DNA from 3 places in the Tsuneonella sp. HG249 genome. Region 3 is predicted to be linked to each of the others. Evidence: predicted binding sites of a transcription regulator. Region 3 holds the regulator's gene; each other region holds the start of a gene.
The links. The regulator LexA, encoded in region 3, represses DNA repair genes until DNA is damaged. The targets are predictions, from matches to a motif close to GTTCCNCNCTTGTTCT.

Region 1: a site for LexA is predicted at 4,524-4,539, ahead of ACWPM1_RS05530 (deoxyguanosinetriphosphate triphosphohydrolase). Genes of this name have one in related genera too.
Region 2: a site for LexA is predicted at 2,086-2,101, ahead of ACWPM1_RS14625 (DUF5131 family protein). Genes of this name have one in related genera too.

What each region holds. Positions count from the first base shown of each region.
Region 1 is NZ_JBSOQY010000001.1:1,104,350-1,117,778, reverse strand. It holds gene ACWPM1_RS05550 (DUF3089 domain-containing protein) at 1-836, shown strand, start outside; gene ruvX (Holliday junction resolvase RuvX) at 818-1,303, shown strand; gene ribB (3,4-dihydroxy-2-butanone-4-phosphate synthase) at 1,300-2,583, opposite strand; gene ACWPM1_RS05535 (NAD(P)H-binding protein) at 2,622-3,329, opposite strand; gene ACWPM1_RS05530 (deoxyguanosinetriphosphate triphosphohydrolase) at 3,322-4,482, opposite strand; gene ACWPM1_RS05525 (aspartate/glutamate racemase family protein) at 4,652-5,347, opposite strand; gene ACWPM1_RS05520 (alpha/beta fold hydrolase) at 5,406-6,371, opposite strand; gene ACWPM1_RS05515 (SO2930 family diheme c-type cytochrome) at 6,368-7,369, opposite strand; gene ACWPM1_RS05510 (parallel beta-helix domain-containing protein) at 7,366-8,568, opposite strand; gene ACWPM1_RS05505 (hypothetical protein) at 8,678-9,040, shown strand; gene ACWPM1_RS05500 (hypothetical protein) at 9,037-9,354, opposite strand; gene ACWPM1_RS05495 (NAD(P)(+) transhydrogenase (Re/Si-specific) subunit beta) at 9,354-10,799, opposite strand; gene ACWPM1_RS05490 (NAD(P) transhydrogenase subunit alpha) at 10,820-11,128, opposite strand; gene ACWPM1_RS05485 (NAD(P) transhydrogenase subunit alpha) at 11,133-12,257, opposite strand; gene ACWPM1_RS05480 (aa3-type cytochrome c oxidase subunit IV) at 12,269-12,394, opposite strand; gene ACWPM1_RS05475 (sigma-54-dependent transcriptional regulator) at 12,550-13,429, shown strand, end outside.
Region 2 is NZ_JBSOQY010000005.1:60,127-64,336, forward strand. It holds gene tcmP (three-Cys-motif partner protein TcmP) at 146-1,324, opposite strand; gene ACWPM1_RS14625 (DUF5131 family protein) at 1,324-2,073, opposite strand; gene ACWPM1_RS14630 (alpha-hydroxy acid oxidase) at 2,593-3,804, shown strand.
Region 3 is NZ_JBSOQY010000001.1:1,688,744-1,702,172, forward strand. It holds gene pip (prolyl aminopeptidase) at 1-254, shown strand, start outside; gene ACWPM1_RS08535 (anthranilate synthase component II) at 251-835, shown strand; gene trpD (anthranilate phosphoribosyltransferase) at 832-1,824, shown strand; gene trpC (indole-3-glycerol phosphate synthase TrpC) at 1,821-2,606, shown strand; gene moaC (cyclic pyranopterin monophosphate synthase MoaC) at 2,760-3,233, shown strand; gene lexA (transcriptional repressor LexA) at 3,343-4,023, shown strand; gene ACWPM1_RS08560 (ComEC/Rec2 family competence protein) at 4,036-6,216, opposite strand; gene gltX (glutamate--tRNA ligase) at 6,247-7,668, shown strand; gene ACWPM1_RS08570 (citrate synthase) at 7,680-8,966, shown strand; gene ACWPM1_RS08575 (hypothetical protein) at 8,966-9,166, shown strand; gene ACWPM1_RS08580 (sensor histidine kinase) at 9,163-10,530, opposite strand; gene ACWPM1_RS08585 (hypothetical protein) at 10,532-11,482, opposite strand; gene ACWPM1_RS08590 (hypothetical protein) at 11,517-12,677, opposite strand; gene ACWPM1_RS08595 (Hpt domain-containing protein) at 12,747-13,049, opposite strand; gene ACWPM1_RS08600 (ATPase) at 13,120-13,429, shown strand, end outside.

The DNA.
Region 1 (13,429 bases), 580 kb from region 3:
CGAGCTTCCTCGACCGCGATACCTGGAACGCGCCGCTCGACGACGCGGAGGCCAACCGGGTGGCCAAGATCTACATTAAGGGCATGGCCAGCCCGTTCAACCAGGCGAGCGAGATCTGGGCGCCGCGCTATCGCCAGGCGACCTTCGGTTCGTTCCTGACCGAGAGCGTTTCGGCCAAGAAGGCGATCGACGCCGCTTACGGCGACGTGCGCAACGCGTTCCGGGTGTTCCTCGCCAGCGTCGATCCCGACGATCCGATCGTGCTCGCCGGTCACAGCCAGGGCTCGCTGCACCTTTTGCGGCTGCTGCGCGAGGAAGTGGCGGGCAAGCCGCTCGCGGAGCGGGTGGCGGCGGTCTATGCCGTGGGCTGGCCGGTTTCGGTCGAGCACGACCTGCCGGCGCTCGGCCTGCCGGCCTGCGCAACGCCGGATCAACCGGGCTGCCTGATGAGCTGGTCGAGCTATGCCGAGCCGGCCGACACCAGCGCCCTGATGGAAACCTACAGCGCTTCGGTGGGCTTCGACGGCAAGCCGCGCGGGACCAGCGCGATCCTGTGCACCAACCCGCTCACCGGCGGGATCGGCGGCAGCGCACCGGCAGAGGCAAACCTCGGCACGCTCGTGCCCAACGACGGCCTCGACAACGGCGAACTGGTCCGTGTCTCGGTGCCGGCACGCTGCGACGCGCAAGGCCTGTTGTTGATCGGCGACCCGCCCGAAATGGGCAGCGCTGTGCTGCCGGGCAACAACTACCACGTCTACGACATCCCGCTGTTCTGGGCGAACCTCAGGGCCGACGTCGCGCGCCGGGTCGCGGCATGGGCGCCGCAACGCTGATCACCTCCGAAGCGCGGGAATTCGCCGCCGCGCTGCCCGAAGGCGGCGTGCTGCTCGCGCTCGACCTCGGCACCAAGACCATCGGCACCGCCTTGTGCGATGCGGGCTGGCGCTTCGCGACCGCCGGCAAGACGCTCGAGCGCGGCAAGTTCGGCCGCGACCGCGAGTCGCTGGCCGCGCTCGCCCGCGAGCGCGCGGTGAGGGGCGTCGTCATCGGCCTGCCGCGCAACATGGACGGCAGCGAAGGACCGCGCGCGCAGGCGAGCCGTGCCTATGCCCGCAACCTGGCGGAGGCGCTCGCGCTTCCCGTCCTGCTGTGGGACGAACGCTGGTCAACCGTCAGCGCGGAACGCTCGCTGATCGAGCAGGACATGAGCCGCGCCAAGCGCAAGGAGCGCATCGACGCCCACGCGGCAGCGGTGATACTGCAGGCGGCGATCGATGCCCTCGCCTGCGATGGCTTCTAGTCGAGTGGCCGCTGGCCGACGATGCTGAGGCCGTAGCCTTCGAGCGCCACAAGCGAATGCTCGGTGTTGGTCAGCAACACCATGTCGTGCACCCCCAGCTCGGCGAGAATCTGGGCGCCGCCGCCGTAATCGCGCTGCTCGGTGCTCGGCAGCACCGTCTCGCTCTTCTCGCCGAGCTCGCCCATGCGGATCGAGGAGCTGACGTAATCCGAAGTGGGCCGGTTGATCAGCACGATCACCCCCGCCCCCTCCTCGCCGATGATCTCCATCGCCCGCTCGACCATCCCGCCACGCTTGTTCTCCTCCGAGAACACGTCGGGGAACAGCGAGAGGCTGTGCATCCGCACCAAGGTCGGACGGTCCGGGTTTACCGCGCCCTTGACCAGCGCAAGCGTCTCTTCGCCGGTAGCCTTGTTGTAGAACGCCACCGCCTGCCACTCGCCGCCCCAGCGGCTCGCAAAGCGGCGCTCGGCGCGGCGCTCGATCAGGTGGTCGTGCTTGCGGCGATAGGCGATGAGATCGCGGATCGTGCCGATCTTGAGGTCGTGTAGCCGGGCGAAGCGGACGAGGTCGCCGAGGCGGGCCATGCTGCCGTCCTCGTTCATGATCTCGCAGATCACGCCCGAGGGATTGAGCCCGGCAAGCCGCGAAATGTCTACCGCCGCTTCGGTATGCCCGGCACGCACCAGCACCCCACCGTCGCGAGCGACCAGCGGGAAGACGTGGCCGGGCGTGACGATGTCGTCGCGAGTTTTGGTGCCATCGATCGCTACCGACACGGTGCGCGCCCGGTCGGCCGCCGAGATGCCGGTCGAAACCCCCTCGCGCGCCTCGATCGAGGTAGTGAAGGCGGTCTCGTGCCGCGTGCGGTTGTTGCGGCTCATCAAGTCGAGCCCGAGCTGGTCGACCCGGTGCTTGGTCAGCGCCAGGCAGATGAGTCCCCGGCCATGCCGCGCCATGAAGTTGATCGCGTTGGGCGTCGCCATCTGCGCGGGGATGATGAGGTCGCCCTCATTCTCGCGGTCCTCGTCGTCGACCAGGATGAACATGCGGCCGTTGCGCGCCTCGTCGATGATCTCCTCGGCCGAGACGATCACCGGCCGCTCGTCGTTCGCCGACAGGAACTGTTCGAGCTTCCCGAGCGTGTCGGCGGTCGGGTTCCAGCGCGGTTCGAGGCAATCGCGCAGGGAATTGGCATGAAGGCCGGCGGCGCGAGCGAGCGCGGTACGGCTCATGCGGTTGCCGGAAACGAGATCGCGAACGCGTTCGATGGTGCTCATGCGACTCGCATATCACATCGAAATGTGTCTGTCACATCTTAGTGTGCACCGTCGTCCGCATGCAGGTACGAAAGGCTGGCCGCGGCGCGCAGGATCGCGGCGTTGTCGTGCACGAAGCGCCCCGCAGCCTTGCGCATGGCAAGCGCGAGCGCGGCCTTCGCGACAAGCTCGGCGCTGATCGAACGATAAGCCTCAAAGCGGCCCTGCAAGAAGGCGTCCATCAACGGGCTCGCCAGGATCGCCAGCCGCTCGCCCACGCGGCGGTCGTTGCTGCGTGGCCCCTTGAGCAGCCCTGGGCGCAGGATATCGAGCCGCTTGAACTTCATAGCCTGCAGCTCGCGCTCGACCTCTCCCTTCACCCGCAGGTAAAGCGTCTTCGACCGCGCATCCGCACCCGCCGAGCTGACCGCCACGAGGTTGGAGATCCCCTGCTCCTTGGCCGCGCTCGCGGTCGCCAGCACCAGTTCCTGGTCGACGGCGCGGAACGCCGCCTCGTCGCGGCCCGCCTTCTTCCATGTCGTGCCCAGCGCGCAGACGAGGGCATTCGGCTTGACCGCCTCGAACACTTCGCCCCACTTGTCGGGCTCGGCGACGAACATCTCCATTCGGGCGCCCGGCGGCATCGGAGCCTCGCGGCGGGCGACCGCCACCAGGCGCACGTCGGAGCGCCCGACGCACAGGCGCATGAGCTCGCCGCCGATCAGCCCGGTTGCACCAACCAGCGCGATGCGGACCGGCTCAGACATTGCGCAGGCCTTCCGGCGCGCGCCCGAAGATGCGGGTGCACTGGTCGATCGCGAAGCGGTCGGTCATTCCCGCGATGAAGTCGGCGAGATGGCGGCTGCGATCGGGCTCGCTCGGGGGAAGCGCCGCGCGCCAGCCTTCGGGCAGCGTCGCCGGATCCTGGTCGTAGGCGGCGAACAGGCGGGAGACGATATCCTGCGCCCGGCCAGCGGCCTGAAGCTGGTCCGGATGATAGTACAATCGCTCGTACATGAAGCGTTTCAACACGCGCTCTTCTTCGGCCATTGCCGCTGAGAACGCCGCCAGCGGTCCCTGGAACGCCCGCACTTCGCCGACGCTGCGCAAGCCCTCCACTTTGGCGCGGGTGGTCTCGATCACGTCGTTGACCATCAGGCCGATCCGGCTGCGGATCAATTCGCGCAGGCGCTGGTCGACGCTGGCATCGGGGTAGCGGGCCTCGATCGCGCGGTACTGGTCGGCCAGCGGCTGCAGTTCGAGCAGGTCGTCGAGCAACAGGAATCCGGCGCGCAGACCATCGTCGATGTCATGGTTGTCGTAGGCGATGTCGTCGGCAATGGCGGCCACTTGCGCCTCGACGCTCGGCCAGGCCCCCAGATCGAGCGGGAAAGCGGCGTCGAGTTCGGCCAATGCCCAATTGGGCGCCACGAGCGGACCGTTGTGCTTGGCCAGCCCTTCGAGAACGTCCCACGACAGGTTGAGCCCGACATGCTCGCAATAGGGGCTCTCGAGCCGCATCAGGACGCGCAGCGTGTGGGCGTTGTGGTCGAATCCGCCGCGCTGGGCCATCGCGGCCTCGAGCGCTTCCTCCCCGGCGTGCCCGAACGGCGGGTGGCCGATGTCGTGCGCCAGGCACAGGGCTTCGGTCAGGTCCTCGTCGAGGCCGAGCGCGCGGGCGATCACCCGCCCGATCTGCGCCACTTCCAGGCTATGGGTCAGGCGCGTGCGGTAATGGTCGCCGTCGGGCGCGATGAACACCTGCGTTTTGGATCGCATGCGACGAAAGGCGATCGAGTGGATGATCCGGTCGCGATCGCGCTGGAATTCGCTGCGTGGCCCGCGCGCGCCGGCGCGGGTCTCGGGAAACTCGCGGCCACGGCCCGCGGCGGGATCGGCGGCGAAGGGAGCGAGCGTCATCGGCCATCGGGGGATAGGCAGCGCGAGTCCGCGGGGCAACGGGAACAGGTCCGGAACACCGGAGCCTTGCCCAATAAATCGGGCCGCACATCGCGAAAGATGCGCGGCCCGTAAGGGTGGCCGGCCGGGTGCGACCCGCCAGACCGTGTTATGCCTTGATTCCGTAGCGTTAGCTGGCTGATGTGATCCAATCAACCGCCGCCCGCGCGTGTGCCCGCGTGGAATCGAAAACCGGCAGCACGTTGGCGTCCACATCCACGATCATCGCCAGTTCGGTGCAGGCGAGCACGATCGCGTCGGCGCCGTCCTGTTCCTTATGGGTGATCCAGGTCTTGAGCGCGCGCTCGGCGGACCGGGTCGCCTTGCCGAGCATCAGCTCCTCGTAGATGATCCGGTCGATCTCCGGCACGGCATCCATGTCGGGCGGCAGCAGGTCGACCCCGTGCGCGACCAGCCGTCGGCGGTAGAAGCTTTCGGTCATGACGTTTCGGGTGCCGATCAAGGCCGCGCTTTCGATCTTGGCGGCCTTCATCTCGCGCCCTACGCAGTCGGCAATGTGCAGCACCGGCACGCCGGCCGCCTCGGCCACGCGGTCGTAAACTTTGTGCATCGAATTCGCGCAGATCAGCAGGGCGCCAGCGCCCGCATCGGCCAGGCGCCGGGCGCTGGCCGACAGCACGTCGCCCGCGTGATCCCAACCGCTGTCATCCGCGATCCGGCGCAGATCGGCGAAGTCGAGGCTTTCGATAAGCAAGGGCGCGCTGGCCTCGGGTGAAACCTTGCGCTGCACGCCGCGGTTAATCAGTTCGTAGTAATCGCGGGTCGAGACCCAGCTCATCCCCCCGATCAGGCCCAGCTTGCGCAATATCCCGCTCCCTCGTCGCGACGGCGCGCCATAGGCGATGCCCGCTCGGCGAGGCAAGTCAGGCGGTGGGCGCGGCGGGGGACGGGAGGCCGGCGGCCCAGTCGCGAAGAATGCGCGCGGTGGCGTCGGGCGCTTCTTCCATCGGGAGGTGGCCGATCCCTGGCAGGACTTCCAGCCGCGCGCCGGGAATGTGCCCGGCGAGCCAGCGGCCGGAGGATCGCGGGATGAGATTGTCCTCCGCCCCCCACAGCACCAGCGTGGGGACGCCGAGCCTGGCCAGCGCGGCAGGCGCGAAGGGCTCGTTGGGCAGAGAGAACCGCTTGGCGGTAGCCGCGCGGTTGCCGGGATAGCGCAACAGCTCCCAATAGCGGTCGACTGCCGCGTCGGTGACGACCGCCTGGTTCGACACGCTCTGCCGCAGGCTGCGCTCGATCAGCGAGCGCGGCACGACCTGCCCCATCAGCGAGGCTACACCCGGTGTGCGGGCCAGCGTGAAGCCGATGTTGCCCTTGGCTTCCTCCAGCCGCGGCGCCCCGCCGGCATCGACCAGCACCAGCCCCGCCAGCCGCTCCGGATGCGCGAGCGCGTATTCGAGCGCAATCCCGCCGCCCATCGAATTGCCCGCCAGCACGAAGCGGTCGAGCGCCAGCCGGTCCGCGACGCGCTCCACATCTGCGGCGAACGCCGCGCGGCTGTAGTCGTCGTCCTCGGCCGGCCCGGTCAGGCCGTGTCCTCGCTGGTCGAAGCGGATTATCCGGTAGTCGCCGGCAAGCCGCTCGACCCACGGCCGCCAGGTGTGAAGATCCGCGTTGGAACCGTGGAGCAGCATGATGACGGGTGCATCGCGCGGCCCTTCGTCGCGAAGATGCACGGTCGGGCCGCCGGCGAGTTCGACGAAGCGCGAAGGCGCGGCCCCGTACTTCGCGCGCATCGCCGCCGGATCGGCATCAGGCACGCGGAAGACGAGAAACAGTATTACAAGCAGCGCGATCAGTATCGCAGCGGCCCGGATCAAGCGCTTCATTGCGCCATTCCGGCAATCCAGCGCTCCACTACTTCGACGCCTTCTCGGTCGATCGTCGCCTTGCCCAGTTCGGGCATGGCAACGCCCCCTTCCAGGCTGCGCATGCGGTGGGTGAGGATCGATTGCTCGGGGTGGCCGGGCACCACGTCGTAGAGAAACTGGCCCGCCCCGCGGCCCGCGGCGACCGGGCGCTTCATCACCCCGAGCGCTTTGGGATCGCTCTGTTCCCAGCGCAGGTCTAGGCCCGAGTTCGAAGCCCCAGCGCCCGGGCGATGGCAATGGGCACAGTTGACGTCGAGGTGGGCGCGCGCGACCGCCTCCGCCGGCGCATTTGCGCGATCTTCCCACAGCGGAAACACGCCCGAACTTTCGGGCATGCGATCGAGCGTCCCGGCCTTGTGCTGCGCGCGCAGCCATCCGGGCGCGAGGTTGCGCGCCTTGGGCCCGATCGGCACCACCTTGCCCTCCAGCCCGTGGCATTCCTTGCACTGGTTCTTGTTGGGCACGCGATACTCGATCGCCTCGCCCCCCGGGGTGACGACAGGGACCCGCGCGCCCGCCAGCACCAGCTTCGCCTCGGTCTGCTCGGCATTCCATTGGTAAGGTAGCGCCACCCAGCCGTCGGCGCGGCGCAGCAGGACCCGGGTTTCGATCAGCCGGCGCTCGCCATTCTCCTCGAACGCGAACGTCTTGATGAGCGCGGTGCCGACGGGGAATTCTAGCAGCCCGTCGCCCGCCGAGACGGTCTGCTTGCCAGGGGGCACATAAACGAAACGCAGTTTCTCGGCGCCATCGGAGTAGAGCGGAGTATTGAGGCGATAAGGCACCACGCCTTGGGACGGTACTTGCCGGGCCGGGTCGGCGAAGAAGCCGAATTCGGCGAGCGTCGCGGGCATCGCGCTGCCGGCGATCGCCGCGTCGCTCGGCGTCGGCGCGTCGCGCGCCATCGCCACCGCTGCGGTCAGCAGCGCGAGGCCGAGGATACCCTCGCGGATCACGGGACCAGCCGGCCCTCCAACGCCGCGGGGGCGCCCGCGCCGGCGAGGCTGACGCCGGCGACCGGCGCGGCGACCTTGAGCGATCCCGGTTTGGCGGCGTCCAGCCCCGTACCCTGCGTGGTGAGGTTGAGCGACCATCCTGCGAGCGCAGGGTCGACACGCACGGCTGTGGTGCCATCTTGCGTCAGCCCGTCCCACAGCACCGGCGGCAGCGCGCCGCCGAACGCGGCAAGCAGTTGCTCCCCACCTTCGAACTGCGGATCGTAGCCGCCGCGCTCGACTCGGTTCGCGCCGATTGTCACGTTGCGGGGATAGGGATTGTAGGTCTTGTCATCGAACTGCATCGGATAGGCGACGACCATCACCGGCGCGGTCGGGTTGTCGATGATGGTATTGCCTTCGACCAGCACCCCGTCATTCGCCATCACCATGATCCCGGTGCCGCGGCGCACTCCTGCCACGATGTTGCCGGGAGGTGCGAAGTTGGCGGTAGTGTTGTGGGCTACCAGATTGTTGCGCACCACGGTGTTGCCGCCGCCCATGACTGGCAGATTGGGCAGGTCGAACACCAGGATACCGCCGGTATTGCCGGTTACGAAGTTGGTCTCGACGACTGCATCGCGGCTATTCTCGATCTCGATCCCGGCGACGTTGTGGCGGGCGAGGTTGCCGCGGACGGTGATGCCCTTGGACTGGCCGACGTAGATGCCGGCGTCCGATGCCCCCGAGACCTCGCTGTCGACGATCAGCACCCCGGTACTCTCCACCGGATAAAGCCCGTACGCTCCGTTGGTGGCCTTGGGGCCGCCGGTCCAGGTGACCCGGATGCGCTGGTAGACGATGTTGTCGGCCCCCTTTGACTTGATGCCGTCGCCCTTGGGGTTCTCGATGGCGAAGTCGCGCAACGTCACGCTGTCGCCGGTGACGAGAAACCCCTCGCCGGCACCGTTTTGGGTGGAGAAATCGAGCACGGTGGCATTCATGCCCGCGCCACGCACAGTAACCCCATTCGCGTCGAGACTGAGCCCGTCGTCGATCGCGAAACGGCCCGCTCCCAGCACCACCTCGTCGCCCGGCTCGGCGAGGATCAGCGCCTCCTGCAAGCGAGCCTGCGCCCCGTCGCCAGCGGCGACCTCACGTGTAGCGGCGGAAAGGGGTGAGGCGCTCAGTGCGAGCGCGGCTATCATGATCATCCTCATAGGGCGAGACTGCTGCTGACAGCTCGGTAAGTCAATGAGGGTAGGCCCGCTTGCCAGACTCGCGAATGAAGCGCATTCTCCGGGCGTTACAGCACCGGGGAGCAATGCCATGCGCATCAAGCTACTTGCGGGGGGACTGCTGCTGACGCTTGCAACCCCCGCTCTGGCCGAGAACTGGGATTTCGTGCTGGTCAACAAGACCGGAAAGACGATCAAGCTAGTCGAGGTTTCGCAAACTGGCGTCTCCGACTGGAAGAAGGACAAGCGCGACGAGGATCAGGGGCCAAGCACCATCAAGCCCGGCGAGGACTACACGGTCCACTTCGACAAGGATGCGGGCGTCTGCAAATACGACGTGCGCGTCACTTTTGACGAAGACAGCCAACTGATCTTCCCGGCGTTCGACGCGTGCAAATATGCATTCGGCGACTTCGCGCTGAAAGGCGAGCTGCCGGTGTTAAAGGGCAGCTAGCCCAGGCCCACCGCGCAGATCCCTGCCGAACTAGCAGTCACGGCGATCACTTCGCTGTCTGCCACTCGGCGCACGCGTTCGAGATATTCCGAGATTGTGACCGGCCGCTCGCGCTCGCCGGCGCGGGCCTTCAATGCCTCGAGCTTACGCAACTGGGCGATAGTGAGCCGATCGACCATCCGGCCCGCCATGCACTCGGCGTTCTTGTCCGACAGGCCAGCCTCGACGAGCGCCGAGCGCACGCGGCTCTCCGCGATTTTCTGCACGCACCCGCCCAGCGCCAGCGCCGCGACGAGGATAAGCGCCGCTCGCATCAGTCGAGCGCCTTGACGATATCCTCGACCATCTTCTTCGCGTCGGCGAGCAGCATCATCGTTTGGTCCATGTAGAACACGTCGTTGTCGACCCCGGCATAGCCCACGCCGCCCATGCTGCGCTTGATGAAGAACACCTGCTTGGCCTTGTCGACGTCGAAGACGGGCATGCCGAAAATGGGGCTGGACTTGTCGGTCTTGGCCGCCGGGTTCACCACGTCGTTGGCGCCGATGATGAACGCCACGTCGGCCTGGGCGAACTCCGAGTTGATGTCTTCGAGCTCGAACACCTTGTCGTAAGGTACCTGCGCTTCGGCGAGCAGCACATTCATGTGGCCCGGCATCCGCCCCGCGACCGGGTGAATGGCGAACTTCACCTCGACGCCCTTGTCTTCGAGCTTGTCGGTCATCTCGCGCAGCGCATGCTGAGCCTGCGCCACGGCCATGCCATAGCCGGGAATGACGATCACCTTTTCGGCCTGCTCGAGCATAAACGCGGCATCGGCGGCGCTCCCGGTCTTGTACGGGCGCTGCTCACGCGCCTCGCCGGCGATCGCCGCATCCGCGCCGAACCCGCCCGCGATCACCGAGATGAAGCTGCGGTTCATCGCCCGGCACATGATGTAGCTCAGGATCGCACCGGAGCTGCCGACCAGCGCGCCGGTGATGATCATCGCGGTGTTGTGGAGCGTGAACCCCATCGCCGCAGCCGCCCAGCCGGAATAGCTGTTCAGCATCGACACCACGACCGGCATGTCCGCCCCGCCGATCGGGATGATCAGCAGGAAGCCGATCGCGAACGCCGCGGCGACGATGGCCCAGAACAGCCAGCCCTCGCCCGCGCCGGCGTCGTTAGACACGGCGTAGATCGCCGTGCCGGCGATTATCGCGACAAGCGTGCCGAGATTGATAATGTGCCGCCCGGGCAACATGATCGGCGCGCCGCTCATATTGCCGTTCAATTTGGCGAAGGCGATCACGGAGCCCGAGAACGTGATCGCGCCGATCGCCGCGCCCAGCGCCATCTCGATGCGGCTGACGGCGAGAATGTTGCCGTCCATTCCGAGGATTCCGAACGCGTCGGGATTGAGGAAAGCAGCGACCGCGACAAGCACCGCCGCAAGGCCGACAAGGCTGTGGAAGGCGGCGACCAGCTGCGGCATCGCGGTCATCGCAATGCGCCGCGCGATGATCCAGCCGATCCCCCCGCCGATCGCGATTGCAGCAAAGATTTCAGGCAGCGAGGCGACCTCGTGCGTCACCAGCGTCGTCACCACCGCGATCAACATGCCCGCCATGCCGAAGCGGTTGCCGCGCTGGCTTGTCGCTGGCGAGGACAGGCCGCGCAAGGCCAGGATGAACAGGACGCCCGCCGCCAAATAGGCCAGCGCCACCCACGGGCTGACCGCGTGTGCCGCGTCGGCGACGATCGAGAGGTCGCTCACCCGTTCCGCGGGAAGGGCGCTCACGCCTTCTTCTCCGCCGCGGGCGCCGGCTTATCCTTCTTCTTGTACATGGCCAGCATTCGCGCGGTGACCGCAAACCCGCCGAAGATGTTCACGCTGGCCAGCGCCACCGCGATCAGTCCGAGCCACTTGGCGCTTGGGCTCCCCTCCGCCGCCGCCGCGATCAGCGCGCCGACTACGATCACCGACGAAATCGCGTTGGTCACCGCCATCAACGGCGTGTGCAGCGCTGGAGTGACCGACCAAACGACGTAATAGCCCACGAAGCAGGCGAGCACGAAGATCGACAGGATCGAGATGAAGTCCACTTGCTCAGCCCCCCTTGAGCCGTTCGCTCACCACCGCCCCGCCCCTGGTCAGCCGCACCGCGTCGCCGATCTCCGCGTCGAGAACTGGGCGGCCCTGTTCCTTGTCCCAGAAGGCGGACAGGAAGTTATAGAGATTGCGCGCGTAGAGCGCGGATGCATCGGCCGGTAGCTTGGCAGGGGTGTTGGCGTAGCCGATGATCTTCACGCCGTGCTTCTCGACTACCTGATCGGCCACCGATCCTTCGACATTACCGCCTTGCGCCACCGCCAGGTCGTAGATCACGCTGCCGGGCTTCATGGTCGCGATCTGGGCGTCCGAAATCAGCCGCGGCGCCGCCCGGCCCGGGATGAGCGCGGTGGTGATGACGATATCCTGCTTGGCGATATGGCTCGAGACCAGCTCGGCCTGCGCCGCCTTGTACTCGTCCGACATCTCGGTCGCGTAGCCGCCCGCGCCCTCGCCCTCTATCCCGGCAACGTCCTCGACGAAGATCGCCTTCGCGCCGAGCGACTGGATCTGCTCCCTGGTGGCCGAGCGGACGTCGGTGGCGGAGACCTGGGCCCCCAGCCGCCGAGCCGTCGCGATTGCTTGCAGGCCGGCGACGCCGACCCCCATCACGAATACTTTAGCCGCCTGCACCGTGCCGGCGGCGGTCATCATCATCGGGAAGGCCCGACCATAAACATCGGCTGCGGCGATCACCGCCTTGTAGCCAGCGAGGTTCGACTGGCTCGATAGCACGTCCATGCTCTGCGCCCGGGTGATTCGCGGCATGAACTCCATCGCCAGCGCCTCGAAGCCCGCGCCGGCATAGGCATCGACTCGCTCACGCCTGCCGAACGGGTCGAACACCGCCGCGACCCACGCACCGGGATTGGCGCCGGCCAGTGCCGAGGGTTCCGGGGGCGCAACGCCCACGACGATATCCGCGCCCTCCACCACCTCGACGCCCGCACCGACTTGCGCGCCAGCATCGGTATAGGCGCCATCGGGGATGCTCGCCCTCAGCCCGGCGCCTCTCTCGACCGCCACCGTCGCACCCAGCGCGGCGAACTTCTTCGCCGTTTCGGGCGTCAGGGCGACCCGGGTCTCGCCCGGCGCGGTCTCCTTGAGGACGGCAATCCGCAGCGGGATGACCGTCACTCGGCGATCAGGATGACGATAATCAGCGTCAGGATCGCCAGAGCAGGTACGCTCCACTTCAGCAGGTTGATGAAGCCGCCGTAGGTACCTTGGTGCGCCTTCATGTCGTTGCCGGTTGCCATTGTCTCTCTCACCTCACGAATTTGATTGGCGCGTCTCCTATCGCGCGCCGCGCGCCCGCTCAACCCCGAGGCGGCGGCTTTTCGAGTGGCTTAAGCGGACCTTTACTCCTGTCCCGTATTCGGTCGGTCTGTATCGGGACGGGACACGTGGGACGATGATCGACGGCGAACACCGGCTATTGATGCTGATCGACGACGAACCGGCGCAGAGCCGGCTCATTTCCGCACTCGCCGCGCGCGAGGGCTGGCGCACCCTGGTCGTCGGGGACTCGGAGACGGCCATCGCCACGCTCGGCACGCGGCAAGGCATGCAGCTTTCCGCGATAATCCTCGACCAGTGGGTCCCCGGCGACGAGGCCTGCCGCCTGATCGAAGAATTGAAGGCGCGTCGGCCCGGCCTGCCGATCCTCATGCTAACCGCCAGCGCGAGCCCGCTGCTCGCGGTCGAGGCGATGCGCGCGGGCGCCAACGACTACCTCATCAAGCCCGTCGCGCCCGACCGGCTGATGCAGGCGCTCCGCAGCGCCACCAAGCGCGAGGCGCCGCGCGACGAGCTCCAGCCGCTGACCGAGAAGCTGGGCCAGGTGCTCGACTTCGACGCGATGATCGGCACCGCGCCTAATTTCCGTGCCGCGCTGGCCAAGGCGGCCAAGTCGGCGCGCGGCCACGGCAACGTGCTGATCGAAGGCGAGACCGGAACCGGCAAGGAAATGCTGGTGCGCGCGATGCACGCCGCCTCGCCCCGCGCCAAGGCGCCGTTCCGCCTGATCAACGCCCGCGCCGTTCCCGCCAATTCGATCGAGTCCGTGCTGTTCGGTCACGAGCAAAACGCTTTTCCCGGCGCCTTCGAGCGGCAGGTCGGCGCCATCCAGCAATGCGATGGCGGTACGCTGGTGCTCGACGAGATCGATCGTCTGACGATGGACATGCAGGAGAAGCTCGCCGAGGTCCTCTCGACCGGCGTTGTCCGCCCTGTAGGCGCGCGGCACGGCTTCAAGATCGACGTGCGAGTTCTTTCGGCCAGCAACCTGCCGC
Region 2 (4,210 bases), on a different contig from region 3:
AGTTTCGGACATTCCAAGGCCAATTGGCTCCGCCTGAAAGCAGCCACCAAACAAATTTGCGCGATGAGCATTCGAGCTGCCTACCAGCTATAGGATCTACTGCGACAAACTGTGCGAAGTGGGCAACGCCAGGATTGGGATCGCGTCAGTTCTGCACTGCGTTTTCAAGCTTCTCGGTTCGACGGACGGTTACGCCAGGGCGTGGCTTTCTTTGTTGGCCCGTTAGGCCGTCAAACTCGATCAGCCCCTCATTCTTCATATCCACCAGCAGGTCTTTCAACTCCGGAAGGGTAACAGAGAAGCGCTGTTGGATGCGCCTTGCCAGCACCTCAAAAAGAACCACAGCTTCCCCGCCAATAAATTGCTCGCTCCACATGCGCGCCTTTCGCACTTCCTCGTGCCAATGAACCTTTGCAGTCTCTTCTGCATTGTGCGGCAAATCTTCGAAGAGTCCTTGTTGCCCAGTCGCGGAGATTGCGCGGTCCTTCGCTTCAATTCGGAAGAACTCCTCTGCGCTAAGGGCTGTGCGTTCAACTTGCCTGAATACTTCCAAGCCCTTCTGGTGCCGCGTGCCGTAGACGAGATAAAAATGCGACTTGTCCAGTTTGCGATGACGAATGCGGGCGCTAGCGACGTAGTCGAAACCGCATACCTCTTTCACTGCGGTTTTGAAGACCTCCAGAATGGCCTCTTCCTTAGAAAGGCCGTTGGACATCTCTTCGTCAATCATCTTGCGCCAAGGCAAGCCGCCGAAGGGCTTGTCATACGAAGCGCGTATTTCGGGACGTTCGTCCTCCACAAACCTTTTGAAATGCTCGTACATGAAGTTGATGAGCACCTCCCCCCGTTGTCTTAGGAGTGGAGCGATGCGGCTGAGGTCGATGCTCCACCCGGTTGGGTCTACAAACGTCAGTGCAAATGAGGAGCCAACGTAACGACGGACTTCCGGGATATTGTCCTCAAACGTGCCGTGGATGGCGCGGGCGTGAAGGTCCGCTGCGCCTCCAGCGGCGCCATTGAGGCGTTCGAAGGGCTCCGCCTCCTTCTCCACGAATACACAGCGCAAACACTTCGTTTTTCCGCGAAGGCGGAAGGACTCCCGAACCTCTCGGAGCTCCCTGATCGCTATGCCGAATGATGTGTCAGCAAACTCTTCTGACCTCGCCTCCCAAGGACCTGAAAAACCGTCAACGAATGTGAAGTCGTCCCACGCCGAGAGGATATTATAAGCGACTTTTTGCAAATAGCCTCGCAAGATAATGTGCTTGACGAACGTTTGCTCGCGATCGTGGTACTCTCGCGGCAGCACCGGAGGCTGAGCCATTAGTCAGCATTCTCCACCGCAGCCTTGAATTTTTGGGGGAAGTCGTTCCATTCTCGCCCGTCGAGTTTCCTTCCACCGTCCTTGGGCCTGAACCCACCCCATTGCTTGAAGAAGAAGGCGACGTCTTGCTCTATGCATTGGTCTCGCACCTCTCGAACCCAACGGGGATCGATTGGCCTTGCCCGCGGACCGCTTTCTCCGCCCACAATCACCCAGTCAATATTAAAGAGGTCCAATTCTCCCACCGGGCCGATCAATGGCTCAATCGACAGGAAACGCGCGCCCGCTTGCGAGCCTTGGAGGTGCAAAATTCGACTTTTAGCTTGGGCATCCTCGACTGAAACCCCGCACCAAATATGTTGAGGGCAGGGCCGATCTCGATACCGCTTTCGGAGGTACTTCGACATGAGAGAGCTGCGCTTCGACAGGAGCTGATAAACGTGCCAATCGGCCTTCTCCATCGTATCGAAAACTCTATCGACGTATTCGAACGGAACTGACTTGTGCCATAGGTCTGACATCGAGTTGACGAAGATCATTCGGGGACGTCGCCAGCCAAGTGGCTGTTCTAACCGAGCAGGTCTAAGTGTAAGGTCGAAACCGCTTTCGAACGGATGGCCCGGAACTCCACGGAACCGCTCAGAAAATCTTTCAGCGTAGCAGTTGTCACAGCCTCGACTAATCTTCGTGCAGCCCGTCACCGGGTTCCAAGTGGCGTCGGTCCATTCGATTGCGCTGTTGTCAGACATGATCTGCCTCCGAGAACATTCGTGGAACACTAGTGGCTAAGTAGTTCAAAGGCAAGGTGAGGCTTTGAGTCGCAGTGGCGTCTTCTGCTTATGGAGACGATCTAAACTTCCCTTTCGATTTCAATCTTTTCGACTAGCGGTCCTAGAGATATGGATTTGATCTCGCGGAGACCGCTTGGCGCCTGGATTTTTCAAAAGCGGTCCTTCTGTTAGCGGCCCACTTTCCGACATTTCACATAATGGCGGTTATCCGTCATTTTTCGCATGGGACCGCACCCGAAGTTGACTGACTGGCCGCACCAAACTGACAATTATTGAAGCAATTCGTCAAAGACTCTCATGGTAGTTTGGGTAGAGTGATAAGTGCAGAGATTTCAATATTTGGCCATTTTTCAATATTCTTAGGTGTAGGCAACAAAGCCCGAAACCCCAGCAGTCGAATGCCAATCAGGTTTTCACAATTTGTAATGCGCGAGGATGACGAAAGAATGAAACCGCAAAAAGGACACTTAACAAACGTTGGGTGCTTTGACACGCGAGCCAAAATCAAGGAATATTGAGTTGCGCCTTAGAGACTGTCATAATTTTGAAGATTTCCGCCGATTAGCGAAAAAACGTCTCCCTAGTCCCATCTTCCATTACATTGATGGCGCTGCTGATGATGAAGTGACATACCGCAGAAATAGCGCAGCATTTGAAGACGTGGACTTGGTTCCGAATGTACTAAGAGGCGTCGAACAAATTGATATGGGCGTCGAGGTGATGGGGCAAAAACTAGCCATGCCCTTCTATTGTGCTCCAACCGCGCTGCAGCGCTTGTTCCATCATGAGGGAGAGCGTGCTGTTGCAAGAGCCGCGACAAGATATGGCACTATGTTTGGGATCTCATCGTTAGCAACGGTTTCAGCGGAAGAAATCGCCCCGATCGCATCGGGCCCCAAAATGTTTCAGTTTTATTTCCACAAGGATCGCGACCTTAACGATACACTTTTGGAGCGTGCACGGGATGCAAATTTTGAGGTCATGGCTTTAACCGTGGATACAATAACGGGAGGAAATCGTGAACGAGACTTGCGCACCGGCTTCAAGTCTCCTCCAAAGCTGACTCTATCTTCCTTGGCTAGTTTTGCCTCCCACCCGATGTGGGCTTGGAATTTCTTGACGAAAGAGAAATTCGACATGCCCCATTTATCTGGTCACGTGGGACAGGGCACAAATTTGGCAGTATCCGTTGGAGACTATTTCTCCACTATGCTGGACCAATCGATGGGTTGGGACGACGCTGAAAAACTCTGCTCCCAATGGGGAGGGCAATTCGCTTTGAAGGGCATCATGAGTGTTGAGGATGCGCTACGAGCTGTCGAAATTGGTTGCACAGGAATTATGGTTTCCAATCATGGTGGACGTCAACTTGACGGCGCTCGTGCGCCTTTTGATCAGCTGGCAGAAATTTGTGATGCGGTTGGAGACAAGATTGATGTGATCTGTGAAGGAGGAGTGCAGCGCGGCACTCATGTCCTAAAAGCGCTTTCCGTGGGGGCAAAAGCGGTATCAGGAGGACGATTCTATCTGTATGCATTGGCTGCCTCAGGCCAAGCTGGAGTTGAACGCGCCCTTGGAAACATGAGGACAGAAATAGAACGAGATATGAAACTGATGGGAATAAGAAGTCTTGATGAGCTCGGTCCTCATAATTTGCGAACAAGAAGCTCGATAAATGCCGGTCATTAGCAAGCTATCGAGTGATTAAAGGGGCTTTGACCGGGACTCATAAGTACATTGTGGGTGGCATCTCAACAACGCCTGACCAAACCGCCCACGCGCAACCTAGATGGAATATCCGGAAAATAATACCTTTGAGACAGCAATAACTTTAGACGAATGCAGAGCTGCTCGCGAGGATATCGCCAACTATGCTGAAGACATTGCAAGCTTTCTCTTGGCCGATTTCTAGCTGTTTGCAGGGCTTTACGGCGGCACCAATATCTCAATTTAAGCCGATTGAAGGTGTGAATCTGTTGAAGTACGCGCAATGGGGCGAAGCCACGAAGGCATTGTGTTAGGTTTTCCAACTGGAATGTGTGGCAGATCGAATTTGTCGAAAATTGATCATTATGATCATACCTCCGTGAACGTG
Region 3 (13,429 bases):
ACTTCCGCCACAAGTGCTGGCTGGAGCCCGGCCAGTTGCTGCGCGACGCAGCGAAACTGCGCGGTATCCCGGGGGTCATCGTCCAGGGCCGCCACGACTGCTGCACGCCGCCGGCGGCCGCATGGGCGCTCAAGAAGGCGTGGCCGGAAGTAGACTTGCAGATCGTGCCCGATGCCAGCCACCTGTTCACGGAGCCCGGCATTACCGACGGCCTGGTGCGCGCCACCGACCGGTTTGCCGAGGGCATTGGATGATCCTGGTCGTCGACAACTACGACAGTTTCACCTTCAACCTGGTCCATTACCTGATGGAACTGGGTGCCGAGGTGCGAGTGGAGCGCAACGACGCGCTGACCGCGGCCGAGGCGCTGCGCACCAACGCCAAAGGGTTCCTCATCAGCCCCGGGCCGTGCACGCCCAACGAGGCCGGAATCAGCCTCGATCTCGTGGCGGCCTGCGCCGACGCAGGCAAGCCGCTGCTCGGCGTCTGCCTCGGCCACCAGGCCATCGGCCAGCACTTCGGCGGGCGGGTCGTTCGCGGCGGCCTGATGCACGGCAAGACTTCTCCGGTCAGTCATGACGCCAGCGGCGTGTTCGCCGGCCTCCCCTCGCCCTTCACGGCAACCCGCTATCACTCGCTGGTGGTGGAGGACATTCCGGCCGACCTAAAGATCAACGCCACTTCGGACGATACCCATGTGATGGGTTTTCGCCACGCCGAATTGCCGATCCACGGGGTCCAGTTCCACCCGGAAAGCATCGCTACCGAGCACGGCCACGACTTGCTCGCCAACTTCCTCGCCATGTGCGGCATCGCGGCGAAGGCGCGCGCGTGACCGCGCTGCCGCCGGTCGAGCCGCATCTCGGCGAAAGCGAGGCCGAGAGGGTGTTCGGGGCCCTGCTCGACGGCGAAACGAGCGACGAGGAGATCGCGCGGTTCCTGGTCGCCCTGTCCGACCGAGGAGAGACCGCGGACGAAATCGCCGGCGCCGCTCGCGCGCTGCGTGCGCGTCTCATCCCGATTTCGGCGCCCGAGGATGCCGTGGACTGCTGCGGCACCGGGGGAGACGGGCACCACACCCTTAACGTCTCGACCGCGGTCAGCCTGGTGGCCGCCGCTGCCGGGGTGCCGGTGGCCAAGCACGGCAACCGGGCCGCGAGCAGCAAGGCCGGCGCTGCCGATACGCTCGAAGCGCTTGGGCTCGACATGGAAGCCGCGGGAAGAACCGCCGAGAAGTCGCTGGCAGAAATCGGAATCTGCTTCCTGTTCGCCAGGAACCATCATCCGGCGATGGCGCGTATACAGCCCATTCGCCAGCGGCTTGCCCAGCGGACGATCTTCAACCTGATGGGCCCGCTATCGAACCCCGCTGGCGTGAAGCGCCAGCTCATCGGGATTGCCCGCCCGGCCTACGTGCCGATCTACGCCGAAGCCAAGGCCCGCCTCGGCACCGAGCGGACACTGATCGTGTCGGGGGACGAGGGACTCGACGAGCTCAGCCTCGCCGGCGGCAACGAAGTTGCCGATGTGCAGGGGAACGAGTGGGAAATGCGCCGCGCACGCGCGTCGCAAGCCGGTCTGCCCACCGCGCCGATCGAGGCCATTCGCGGCGGCGATGCGGCGCATAACGCGAAGGCGCTGCAGGCGCTGCTCATGGGTGCGCCGGGCCCGTACCGCGACGCCGTGCTGTTCAACGCCGGCGCGGTGCTGATGATCGCCGGAAAGGCCGAATCCTACGCCGATGGCGCCGCGATGGCTGCCGAAGCGCTCGACTCGGGCCGCGCCGAGGCGCTGCTTGCCCGGTGGATCGACCTCGCCCGATGAACAAGCTCGAGGAAATCTGCGCGACCAAACGCGATGAGATCGCAGCGCGCATGGGCATGGCCACGGTCGGCGACCTCGACCGGCTTGCGAAGGAGCAGACCGCCCCCCGGGGTTTCCGAAACGCGCTGGAGACGAAGGCTCGCGATGGCTTCGCGTTGATTGCCGAGATCAAGAAGGCATCCCCGTCCAAGGGACTGATCCGGGCAGATTTCCGGCCCGCCGAGCACGCGGTGGCTTACGAACGAGGCGGCGCGGCGTGCCTTTCCGTGCTCACCGACGCCCCCTATTTCCAGGGTCACGAGGATTACCTCGCGGACGCCCGCCGTGCGTGCGTCCTGCCGGTCTTGCGCAAGGACTTCATGATCGACCCTTGGCAGGTAGCCGAAGCGCGTGCGATCGGGGCGGACGCGATCCTGATCATCGTGGCCGCGATCGACGACGGTTTGATGGCCGAGATCGAAGCGGCGGCCATCGAGCGCGGGATGGACGTACTGGTCGAAGTGCACGACGCACGCGAGTTGGATCGCGCGGCGCACCTGCGCTCGCGGCTGATCGGGGTCAACAACCGCGATCTCAAGACCTTCCGCACCGACCTCGCGACCACCGAGCGCCTCGCGTCCCGCGTCCCCGCCGGAACGCTCCTCGTGGGCGAGAGCGGGATCGAGAGCCATGCGGACTGCGAGCGTCTGGCGAGATCGGGGGTGCGGGCATTCCTGGTGGGCGAGAGCCTCATGCGCGCGCGGGACGTGGAAGCGGCGACCCGCTCGCTACTGCAGGGCTGAACTCGCGCTTTCCTACATGGCTTCGAATCGTCATGGTCGACCGATGACCGCGATTCCATCCTTCCCCTTCCGTCTCGATATGGCCGTTCCGGCCCCCTCCATTGGAGTCGTCGAACTGTGTCGGAACCGTACCGAATCCAACAGGGGGCCGGCATGAACGGCTTGACCCACGTCGACGAGACGGGTTCCGCGCGAATGGTGGATGTCGGCGGCAAGCGCGATACCGCCAGGTCCGCAACGGCGGCCGGGCAGATCCGAATGAAAGCCGCGGCGCTTTCCGCGATCCGCGAGGGCGACGGGCCCAAGGGCGACGTGCTCGCCGTCGCCCGCGTCGCGGGGATCATGGCCGCAAAGAAGACTGCCGAGCTTATCCCGCTATGCCACCCGCTTGCGCTCGAATCGGTAACGCTCGATTTCACATTCCACGACGATGCGATCGAAGCCCGGGCCCAGGCTTCTCTTACCGGCCGAACAGGCGTCGAGATGGAAGCGATGACAGCATGTTGCGTGGCGCTTCTGACAATCTACGATATGGCCAAGGCGCTCGACAAGAGCATGGTCGTGGAAGGCGTTCGTTTGCTTGAGAAGACCGGCGGCAAGTCCGGTCAATGGCGCGCTACGGGTTGAGAGGGATCGTTACTCGCCCGCTCGGGGAATGGCTTGACGCGGATTGACAAGTTGCCTAATTGTTCCACGTTCGTTCCCGAATTGGAACGGTAGTTGGGGATAGAGTGGCATGCTGACCGCCAAGCAGCGCGAGCTTCTTCAGTTCATCACCGTTCGGCTCGAGGAAAGCGGGATTTCCCCTTCGTTCGAGGAAATGAAGGAGGCGCTCGACCTCAAGAGCAAGTCCGGCGTCCACCGGCTTATCTCGGCGCTCGAGGAACGCGGCTTCATCCGCCGCCTGCCCAATCGCGCCCGGGCCCTTGAAGTCATCCGGCAACCGGAGGATTCCGTCGCGGCACCGCGCCCTCGGGCCAACGACAACGTCGTTCCGCTTCGCCCGGTAACCGCCGTGCGCCAGCCCGCCAACGATATCATCGAGCTGCCGCTGCACGGCCGGATCGCTGCCGGCGTTCCGATCGAGGCGCTCGAAGGCCAGAGCACGCTGCCGGTGCCTGCCGCCCTGCTTGGACCGGGCGAGCACTACGCGCTTGAGGTTTCCGGCGATTCGATGATCGAGGCCGGCATATTCGACGGCGACTTCGCCCTCGTGAAGCGGACCGACATCGCCCGCGATGGGGAGATCGTGGTCGCGCTCGTGCGCGACGAGGAAGCCACCCTCAAGTACCTCCGCCGCGAGAATGGGATGATCCGGCTCGACCCCGCCAACGGGGCGTACGAGCCGCAGGTGTACCGCCCGAACGAGGTGAAGGTACAGGGCAAGCTGGCAGGCCTGCTGCGCCGGTATCACTGATCTCGTCGGAACCTAGCGTCCGCGCAAGGTCCACCATGGATGCGCGCCCTCGACTTCACCAACCGAGGCGATCCATTCGCCTTCCAGATAAAGGGCAAGTCCTCCGCTCTCCTGCAGATAGCGGCGGTCGGCCTTGAGCCAGTGCGGGACACAGCTGCGCGGCAGGAAACGGTCCGCAATCACGATGTCGACCCGTTCGCAAGCCGCAGCCAGCGCGCGCTCCTCGATCCGCGAACGGTTGCGGGCCATGACAAGTGTCCAATCCCGCTCCGGCCGCGGCAACGACACGATGCAGAACTCGCGGTTGCAGCGCGCCCCGCCCCATCGCTCCAGGGGGATCGGCTCGCCTTCAACGCCGGCAAGCTCGAGCAGGTTATCCGTGGCAAAATCGCTGCGTCCCTCGCGCAGCACCAGGAGCCGATCTCCTGCCCCGGCAATGCCGACGTTTCGGCCATCTCCGGAGACGAGCACATCCGGTTTGGGGGTCGCCACGAGGAACGCGGTTCCAACCATCACGGGCACCAACCCGAGCGCGCGCCTCCTGCCATGCCACAGCGCCAACCACAGCCCGCCCATGACGAAGAGGGCAAACGTCATCATCCCCATCTGCGGCATCAGCCGCACCGAGCCCGGCTGGGCCGCTGTGAACCGCGCAATCTCCAGCAGGAAATCGAGCGACCTGCCCGCCAGCCACCAGACCGGCGCCCCGCCGCCGACGACATCGAGCGCAAGAGCCAGTGCAATCAGCGGCATCGATACGAACGTAACCAGGGGGATCGCGACGACATTGGCCAGCGCACCGTAAAACCCCGCCCGGTGGAAGTGAAACAGCACGATGGGCATCAGCGCGATCTCGATGACGATGCCGGCAAGCAGGAGCATCGCCACTCGCCGGCCCCCGCGTGCGAACCAGCCCTCCTCGCGCGGGGCGAGAAATGCCCTTACCGGCGCCGCTTCGTGTAGCGCGACGATGGCGATTACCGCGGCGAAACTCATCTGGAAGCTCGGCCCCACCAACGCTTCAGGCACCATCAACAGGACGATCATCGCAGCGGCAGCGACCATGCGCATCGACAAAGGCTCGCGCCCGAGCGCCAAGGCGACTAGGATCAGCAAGGCACCGATACAACTGCGCACGGTCGGCACCTCCGCGCCCGTCAGAAGCGTGTATGCTAGGCCGGCCCCCGCCCCGGCGACCGCCGCCACTAACGGCAGGCGGACTCGCAGCACCAGCCACGGCCACAGAGCGAGCAGGCGAATGGCCAGGAAATAGGTCGCCGCGATGACCGCGCTGACGTGGACCCCACTGATCGAAAGAAGGTGCGTAAGCCCGGAATCGCGCATCGCGGCTTCGTCGGCCTCAGGGATGCCTCCGCGATCCCCGCTCGCGAAAGCAGCGGCGATGCTGCCCGGCGAGCCTTCAACCCGTGAGCGCACGTGTGCGGACAACCGGCGCTGCAGATGTGCCATGCCCCCGCCTGGCGGCGCGGGCTCGATCACGGCGACCGGACCGATCGCGCTGCCGGTCGCGGCAAGACCGGCGAACCACGCCGTGCGGGCGAAGTTGTAGGCGCCCGGCACCATTGGCGACCCCGGCGGCATCAGGCGAGCGCGCACCTTCACCCGCGCGCCCTCGGCCACACCGGATGCCATATGCTCAGGGGCAACATTGACCCGCACCTTGCGCGCCTCGCCAGCCTCGGCGTCGCGATAGGCTAGCGTCAGGCGGACGCGGTCCTCCGCCGGCTGATCCTCGCGCTCGAGCACGCGTCCATCGATCCATAACACCTGGGGCCGGTCGAGCGGCGGGGCCCCGACCGCTTCCGATCGCGTCCACACAAGTGCTAGCCCGCCAGCTGCAAGCAAACCAATGGCAATCCCTGCACGGCGCAGCTCGCCTCGTTCGTCGCTATCGCGCCAAAGGGTCGCCGCCGCGAGCGCTCCGAGCAAGCTTAGCCCGAGCCACAAGAGCCAAGCGGTCGGGCCGGGCAAAGCAAACCAAGCTGCAATGCCGCCGGCCAGTGCGATCGCCAGCCAAGGTGCCCGATCGAATGCCGCCGTCGCCAGGAAGCGCTCGGCGAAGTCCCCGACACTGGACAACCGCATCGCCTTGCGCCAAGGCCGCTGCACTGCAGCATCGGCCGGCGGTTCACCCTCCCCCATGGGTACCAGCGGCACTATGCGAGTTGCCATGGAAGCCATTGGATAAGGACGATAATTCGGATGGCAAGCGCTAACGGAGAAGTGGTTACGCGCTTCGCTCCGTCGCCCACCGGATTTCTCCACATCGGCGGCGCGCGAACGGCGTTATTCAACTGGCTTTACGCCCGCCACCATGGCGGCAAGTACCTGCTACGGATCGAGGACACGGACCGCGCCCGCTCGACCGAGCCGGCGATCGCCGCGATCTTCGACGGCCTGGGATGGCTCGGCCTGCAAGGGGACGAACCCCCAATGTTCCAGTTCGAACGGTCGGCCCGTCACGCGGAAGTCGCGCACGAGCTGATCAAGCGGGGGGCCGCTTATCGCTGCTATCTCACCTCGGAAGAGCTGGCTGAGCGCCGTGCCAAGGCGCAGGCGGAACGCCGCACCTTCCGCATCGACAGCGATTGGCGCGACGCCGAGGCTGCTAGCTGGCCCGCCGATGCCGCCTATGTCGTGCGCGTCAAAGCGCCGCGAGATGGCGAGACCACGATCGAAGACGAGGTTCAGGGCACCGTTACGGTGGCCAACAGCGAACTAGACGATTTCGTCCTGCTGCGGTCCGATGGCACGCCAACATACATGCTCGCGGTGGTGGTCGACGATCACGATATGGGCGTGACCCACGTCATCCGGGGTGACGACCACCTCAATAATGCGTTCCGCCAACTCGTGATCCTTCGAGCCATGGGATGGCCTGAACCGGTCTATGCCCATGTCCCGATGATTCTCGGGGCGGACGGCGCGAAGTTGTCGAAGCGTCATGGCGCGGTCGGGGTGGATGCATATCGCGACGAGATGGGCCTGCTCCCGGAAGCGGTGTTCAATTACTTGCTGCGGCTCGGCTGGGGTCATGGGGACCGCGAGGAGATATCCCGCGAAGAGGCGATCGAGTTGTTCGACCTCGCCGGCGTGGGCAAGAGCCCGAGCCGGTTCGACACCAAGAAACTGCTGAACCTCAACGGCCATTACATCCGCGAGGCCGACGACGCCCGGCTTGCTGCACTGATCGCGGACAGGATCGGCCCCCAGGCCGACGTGGGTTTGTTGACCGAGGCCATGCCGCAGCTTAAGTTGCGCGCGAAGAACCTGATCGAACTCGCTGAGGGCGCAGAGTTTTTGTTCAAGACCCGGCCCCTGCAGCTGGACAAGAAGGCGGCCCCCCTGATCACGCCCGACGCGCGCAAACTGCTCGCAAATATTTCTGCACGGCTGCATACGGAAAGCGACTGGACGGTGACGGGGCTCGAGGCCAACCTCAAGGCTTACGCAGAGGAGCTTGGGCTCGGTTTGGGCAAGCTGGCGCAACCGATGCGCGCGGCTTTGACCGGGACGACGACGTCGCCGGGAATTTTCGACGTTCTGGCCTTGCTTGGCCGGGAGGAATCGCTCGCGCGGCTCGACGCACTAGTGGCCCCCGCCGGCGCGGGTCACACTGCTTAAGGAGACAGACCATGGCGGACAAAGCGGCAACGCTGATCTTCGACAACAAGAGCATCGACCTGCCGGTCCTCGAAGGCAGTGTCGGCCCCGATGTCATCGACATCCGAAAGCTCTATGGCCAGACCGGAGCATTCACTTACGATCCCGGCTACAAGTCGACCGGCAGCTGCGAGAGCGCGCTTACCTATATCGACGGCGACGAAGGCGTCCTGCTGCACCGCGGTTACCCCATAGGGCAACTCGCCGAGCAATCGAGCTTCATGGAAGTCAGCTACCTTCTGCTCAACGGTGAGCTCCCGTCGAAGCAAGAACTGGACGATTTCACCTATACGATCAGCCGCCACACCATGTTGCACGAGCAGTTGGCGACTTTCTACCGCGGGTTCCGCCGCGACGCCCACCCGATGGCGATCATGTGCGGCGTCGCCGGTGCACTCTCCGCCTTCTACCACGACAGCAGCGACATTTCGGATCCCGAGCAGCGCAAGATCGCCAGCCATCGCCTCATCGCCAAGATGCCGACGATCGCGGCGATGGCTTACAAGTACTCTGTCGGCCAGCCTTTCCAGTATCCGGACAACTCGCTGAGCTACACCGGCAACTTCCTCCGCATGACCTTCGGCGTGCCGGCCGAGCCCTATGAAGTCGTGCCGGCGGTCGAGAAGGCGATGGACCGGATTTTCATCCTTCATGCCGATCACGAGCAGAACGCCTCTACCTCGACGGTTCGCCTTGCCGGCTCCTCGGGCGCGAACCCGTTCGCGTGCATCGCGGCGGGCATCGCCTGCCTCTGGGGACCCGCCCACGGCGGCGCGAATGAGGCGGCGCTCAACATGCTGCGCGAAATCGGCACTCCGGACAAGATTCCGCATTACATCGACCGGGCGAAGGACAAGAACGATCCGTTCCGCCTGATGGGCTTTGGCCACCGGGTGTACAAGAACTACGATCCCCGGGCGACCGTGATGCAGAAGACGGTGCGCGAGGTATTCGATGCTCTCAAGGTCAACGATCCGCTGTTCGAAACCGCGCTGCGCCTCGAAGAAATGGCGTTGAAGGACGATTACTTCATCGAGAAGAAGCTGTTCCCGAACGTCGATTTCTACTCGGGTGTCATCCTCTCGGCGATCGGCTTCCCCACCACGATGTTCACTGCGCTGTTCGCGCTGGCCCGCACGGTCGGATGGGTTGCGCAGTGGAATGAGATGATCAGTGATCCGGCGCAGGTCATCGGTCGTCCCCGCCAGCTTTACACCGGCCCGACGCAGCGGGACTACGTGCCGGTGGAGAAGCGCTGATGCGCGCGCTCCGCGTCCTGGCGCAGATTTTTGGCGTCGCCCTGGTCCTGGCTGGCGGCCTGTGGGCGCTTCAGGGCCTCGGCCTGGTGATGTGGCCGGCCGAAAGCTTCATGCTCGCGGAGCGGCAATGGGCGGTTTACGGCGCGATTACTGTCGCAATCGGTGTCGCGCTGTTCTGGTGGGGTAGCCGGCGACGCTAAACGCTCGGCAGTTCCAGTTTGAACTTCGCGCCTTCGCCAGGGATGCTTTCGACCGTCAGATCGCCGCCCATCGCTCGCGCCAGCCTGCGCGAAATATAGAGACCAAGTCCGGAGCCGCCGTCACCGCTTCGGCCAAGGCGTTCGAACTTTTCGAACACCATTTCCCGCTGATCCCGACCGAGGCCCGGGCCCTGGTCGATCACGGAGATCGAAGATCGATCGCCTTGACGTTCGGTCACCAGGCGCACCGTCGAGCCGTCCGGCCCGTAGGCGATGGCATTCCCCACGAGGTTAAGCAGGATTTGCAGCACGCGCCGGAATTCGCCGACCGCGGGGACCGGCGCGTCCTCGGCCGGGGCAGTGACGACCGTCCCACGCTCCCGAGCGCGCACGCTCAGAATGCCCACCGCCCTCCGTGCGACATCGGCCAGGTCGATTTGATCCGGCACGGTGACGAAGTCGTCCGCTTCGACAATCTCGAGATCTGAAAGATCCTCGATGAGAGACAGCAAATGCTGACCGGCCGAAGCGATGTCGGCAGCGTAGTTGCTGTACTCTTCGGCGATCGGCCCGGCGAGGCGCGAGCGTATGGTTTCCGCGTTCGCAATGATCCGCGAGACCGGCTGGCGCAGAACAGGAGTAAGCTCGCGCCCAAACGAAGCAGCGGCCCGCTGCATTTCGGGGGCGGCGGCTGCTCGCATGGGTAGAGGGGTGTCCGCTACCAGCAGCAATTCGAAGCCCGCACTGCCTGGCTCCGGCAAACCTAGCGGCACCAGCGTCGCCGTCCACATTCGCCTGGAGCCTTCCAGGCGGCAACGGGCGCCATCGAGCAGACGCCAATGCAGCGGTTGGCGATGAGCCAGATCCGGAAGCTCGACAAAATCCGTCCAAATGCAGCCCAGCGAATCGCGCATCCTTCGTGCGATCCCGGCGGCGTCGGGGGCGGACGCATCTACCGCGAGCACCCGCTGGGCGGGATCGAGACGCGCGGTAAGCTCCGCAAGCGCCCGGTCGATGGTAACTCGGCGGAACTCGACGTCCTCGTCGGAAATGACCGGGCGTGGCCGGGTCGACCACGTGCCCACTTCTATCGAACAGCCGGAGCCGCTCGCCTCGTCCCGAGGCGCAATTTCGACCCAGGCCCGAACAACTTCCTCGCCGTCAAGCGCCTCGATGGCACGGGCAAGCCTTAGCTCGGTCTTGCGCGCCTTGCGCACCGCTTCGAGTAGCTCCGGGATCGCAACCGTGCCGGGGATCTCTCCTCCACAACGCCGCTGCAGCCCGGCTAGCGGCTCGTCGGCCTCGATCAAGCGATCGAGCGCATCGGTCTGGGCGCGCGCGAGCACGTTTCCTCCGGTGGTCATGTCAGGCAACGGACCGGCGCCCCGAAGCGGCGAGCAGAGCTGCCGCGTGATCCGCGCGGAGCATGTTGAATCCGCTGGGTAGCGCCAGATCGGGGTGAATGTGCAGGACCTGCTCCTCGACCTCCCTCGGCCTGAGACCGGCCGCGCGCAATGCCAGCGCCAGGCGCGCAAGCTGGCGCTCATTCGTTGCGACCGCTGCGAGATCGCGATCCTGATGCGTAGCGGCCGCCAATGCGCTCAAGAAGATCGCCAGCCCCGCGTGGCGCACAGACAAGGCAGCGACTGCGCCGCTGCCCATCCCGCTAATGAGCTTGGCCATGAGGGCCAGCCTGCCCTCGCTTTCACGATAGTCGCTGCGGAGCTTCGCGATGGGCTGCGGCGCCATACCGCCAGCCTCGCGTGCGTTCGCCAGAACTCGGTCGAACAAGCCGGCGGGAAGCTCTTCGATGGGAAGCTCCATCCGCCGCTGTTGCTGCACAAATCGCGCCTGCGCGGCCAAGGCCGCCATCGCGCCGCTTGCCACGGGCGCATCGTCCGACGCGATCAGGGCCTGCAGCAATGGCGAAAGTACCGGGTCGATCGCCGACCGTTTCTCGAGCTTCATGGTCAACTGCCACTCGAGCGCGAGGGAATGGCAATGCGCCACCAGGCTCGGATCGGACAGCAGCGTCGTCGTCATGCCGTTCAATTGCTGGTCGTTTTTTAGCTCGCGAGGATCGATGCCCTCCGGGTTTTCGGATCCTGAGATGACCAGTTGGCGTGCGATATGGGCGACCATGCCTCGCACCCGGCTGACAATCTCATCGGTGAATAGCGACTGGTCATTGCTCGCCAACAGGTGACCGAGCACTGGTGCGATGGAAGCGAGAACGGCGTCGCCCTGCGCGAGCTGATCACGCAGAACCTCTTGGACGGCCGCGTCGTTCGACTGCATCGTCACCGCATCATTCATCGGACGGGTATAGCCGACCGTGGTTAAATCCCTGTTAGCTTCGTGGCTTCGGCCAGAACAGCCGAAGGCTCAGGGCAATCAACGCCAGACCCGCCGCAAACGGCACCATCAAACCGGCGACGGCGGCGCTGGTCAGCACGCCATATACCGAGAAACGATCGCCGAAGGGCCGAACGGCCCGCGGCGCCTCGTCTTCGCGCGATAGGCGGAGCGTGAGGATGAGGACCGCTGCCACGAAAGGGCCCGTCCAGCCGGCCAACTCGAATGGACTCGCGGCAATCGCGATCAACGACAGGTCAAGCATTGCATCGCGCACTTCGATTGCGCGCTTGGGCGCCTTGGTGCCCGATCCGGCACGCGCGAAGAGGCCCAGCCGCTCACCGACCGAAGATATGAGTGTGCCGGCAGTCAAGGCCAGAAGCCCCGCCACCGAATATCCGGCGTAGCCGGCCGCCCCCCCCAAGACCGCCAGCAAGCTGCCGCCAACGGCCAGAACGCCCACAAGCGCCGAGGTGTCGGCCAAACGCGGCAATAACCATCGCGCAAGGCGATGAGCGATAGCCTCGCCTGGCCGATCGAACGCGGGTGCCGGCACATGGCGCTCGTGCCAACTTTCCTCGACTCGTTTTGCAGCGGCGCTGTCGCCGAGCATCGCCCAACGCCCCTCGTCGAGCCATCCCCTGGGGACCTCGACCCGCCGTCCGCGGCGCTGGAGCGCGACGCGCAGCAGGCCCGATATGGGGTCTGCGTCAGGAGGCAGGTCGGCCAGCGCCTCGACGGCGTCTCCCCTCACCGCCAACACCCCGGCCCATGCGTGTTCGAGATCGATCCGCTCGAAGCCGCGCTGGACGGCACCTTCCGCATCGAGCACCGCAACCCCGGCGCGGGCGCCGAGCGCCTGAGTCAGCCAGCCCCGATCGGCTAACGTCCCGGGTGCCAATACGAACAGAGTGTCGGCCGCGCCCACCAATCCCGGCAGAGCGCTCGACTGGGCCGAGGCGTGAAACTTGACTTCGCGGGCCTCCGCCTCCCGCTGCAGTGCCGCGAGCACCGGGCTCGGTCCTCGCGCGAGGCAAACGACTTTTTCGCACTCGAGGGCCAGCACAGCCTGCAGCTGGTGCCACGCGACAGGCCGGCCGCCGATGCGCACCGGCGTCTCGCCTTCTTCCGTCAACGCGATCAGCGCGACCCGCACGCAATACCCTCCTGGCCCGTCAGCAGGCAAGCGTAGGTGCGGCCGATATGGTTGGCTAGAGGGTGGGTATCAGCTCGCGACGAAGCGGTTGCGAAAGCCTTCGATCCGTCGGACGACGCCAGGTTCGCCTGGCGCTCCCTCGGCAGCCTCGTCGGCCAGGGCGATCAATTCGGACGCATGGAAGCTGGCCGCCAAACCTTTCAGGCGTTGGGCTGCAACTGTCCAGTTCCCGTCGCAACGGGCGCGCTTGAGATGATCGAGATGGCGTTCGAGGCTGTCGCGGAAGGCAGCGCGAAGCTCTGCGAGCAGCGCCGGGTCCTCGCCGGCTGCGGCCGCAAGCGTCGCGTCGAATGAGCCCTGTTCGTAAGCCATCGCGGATTATCCTAACCGGCGATGATTAAGACTCTGTTGAACATGTAATCAGTCGTGTAGATTCCGCAGAATGAGCGGGGGAAACCACATCCGGGCCGTCGGCCCAGAGAGCGGCGCCGAGGCGCCTCACGAAGCGCAAGTCACGGTCGACGAGCCGCTGACGCTGGACGCCAGCTGGGCCGAGGAGGACGTGGCTCATGAGGAAACGTGGGAGAATAGCCAGAATAGATCCGCCAAACGTTGGCTGGCGCCTTCCCTGGCGCTTGGGGCACTCATAGGCTGGACCGCTTTTTTCGGCTGGGCCAATCAAGGGGCCTTGAGCGGCGTGACGCCGCAACAGGGATCCCAGCTGGCCGTCCAGTGGGCGGTCCCCGTGCTCC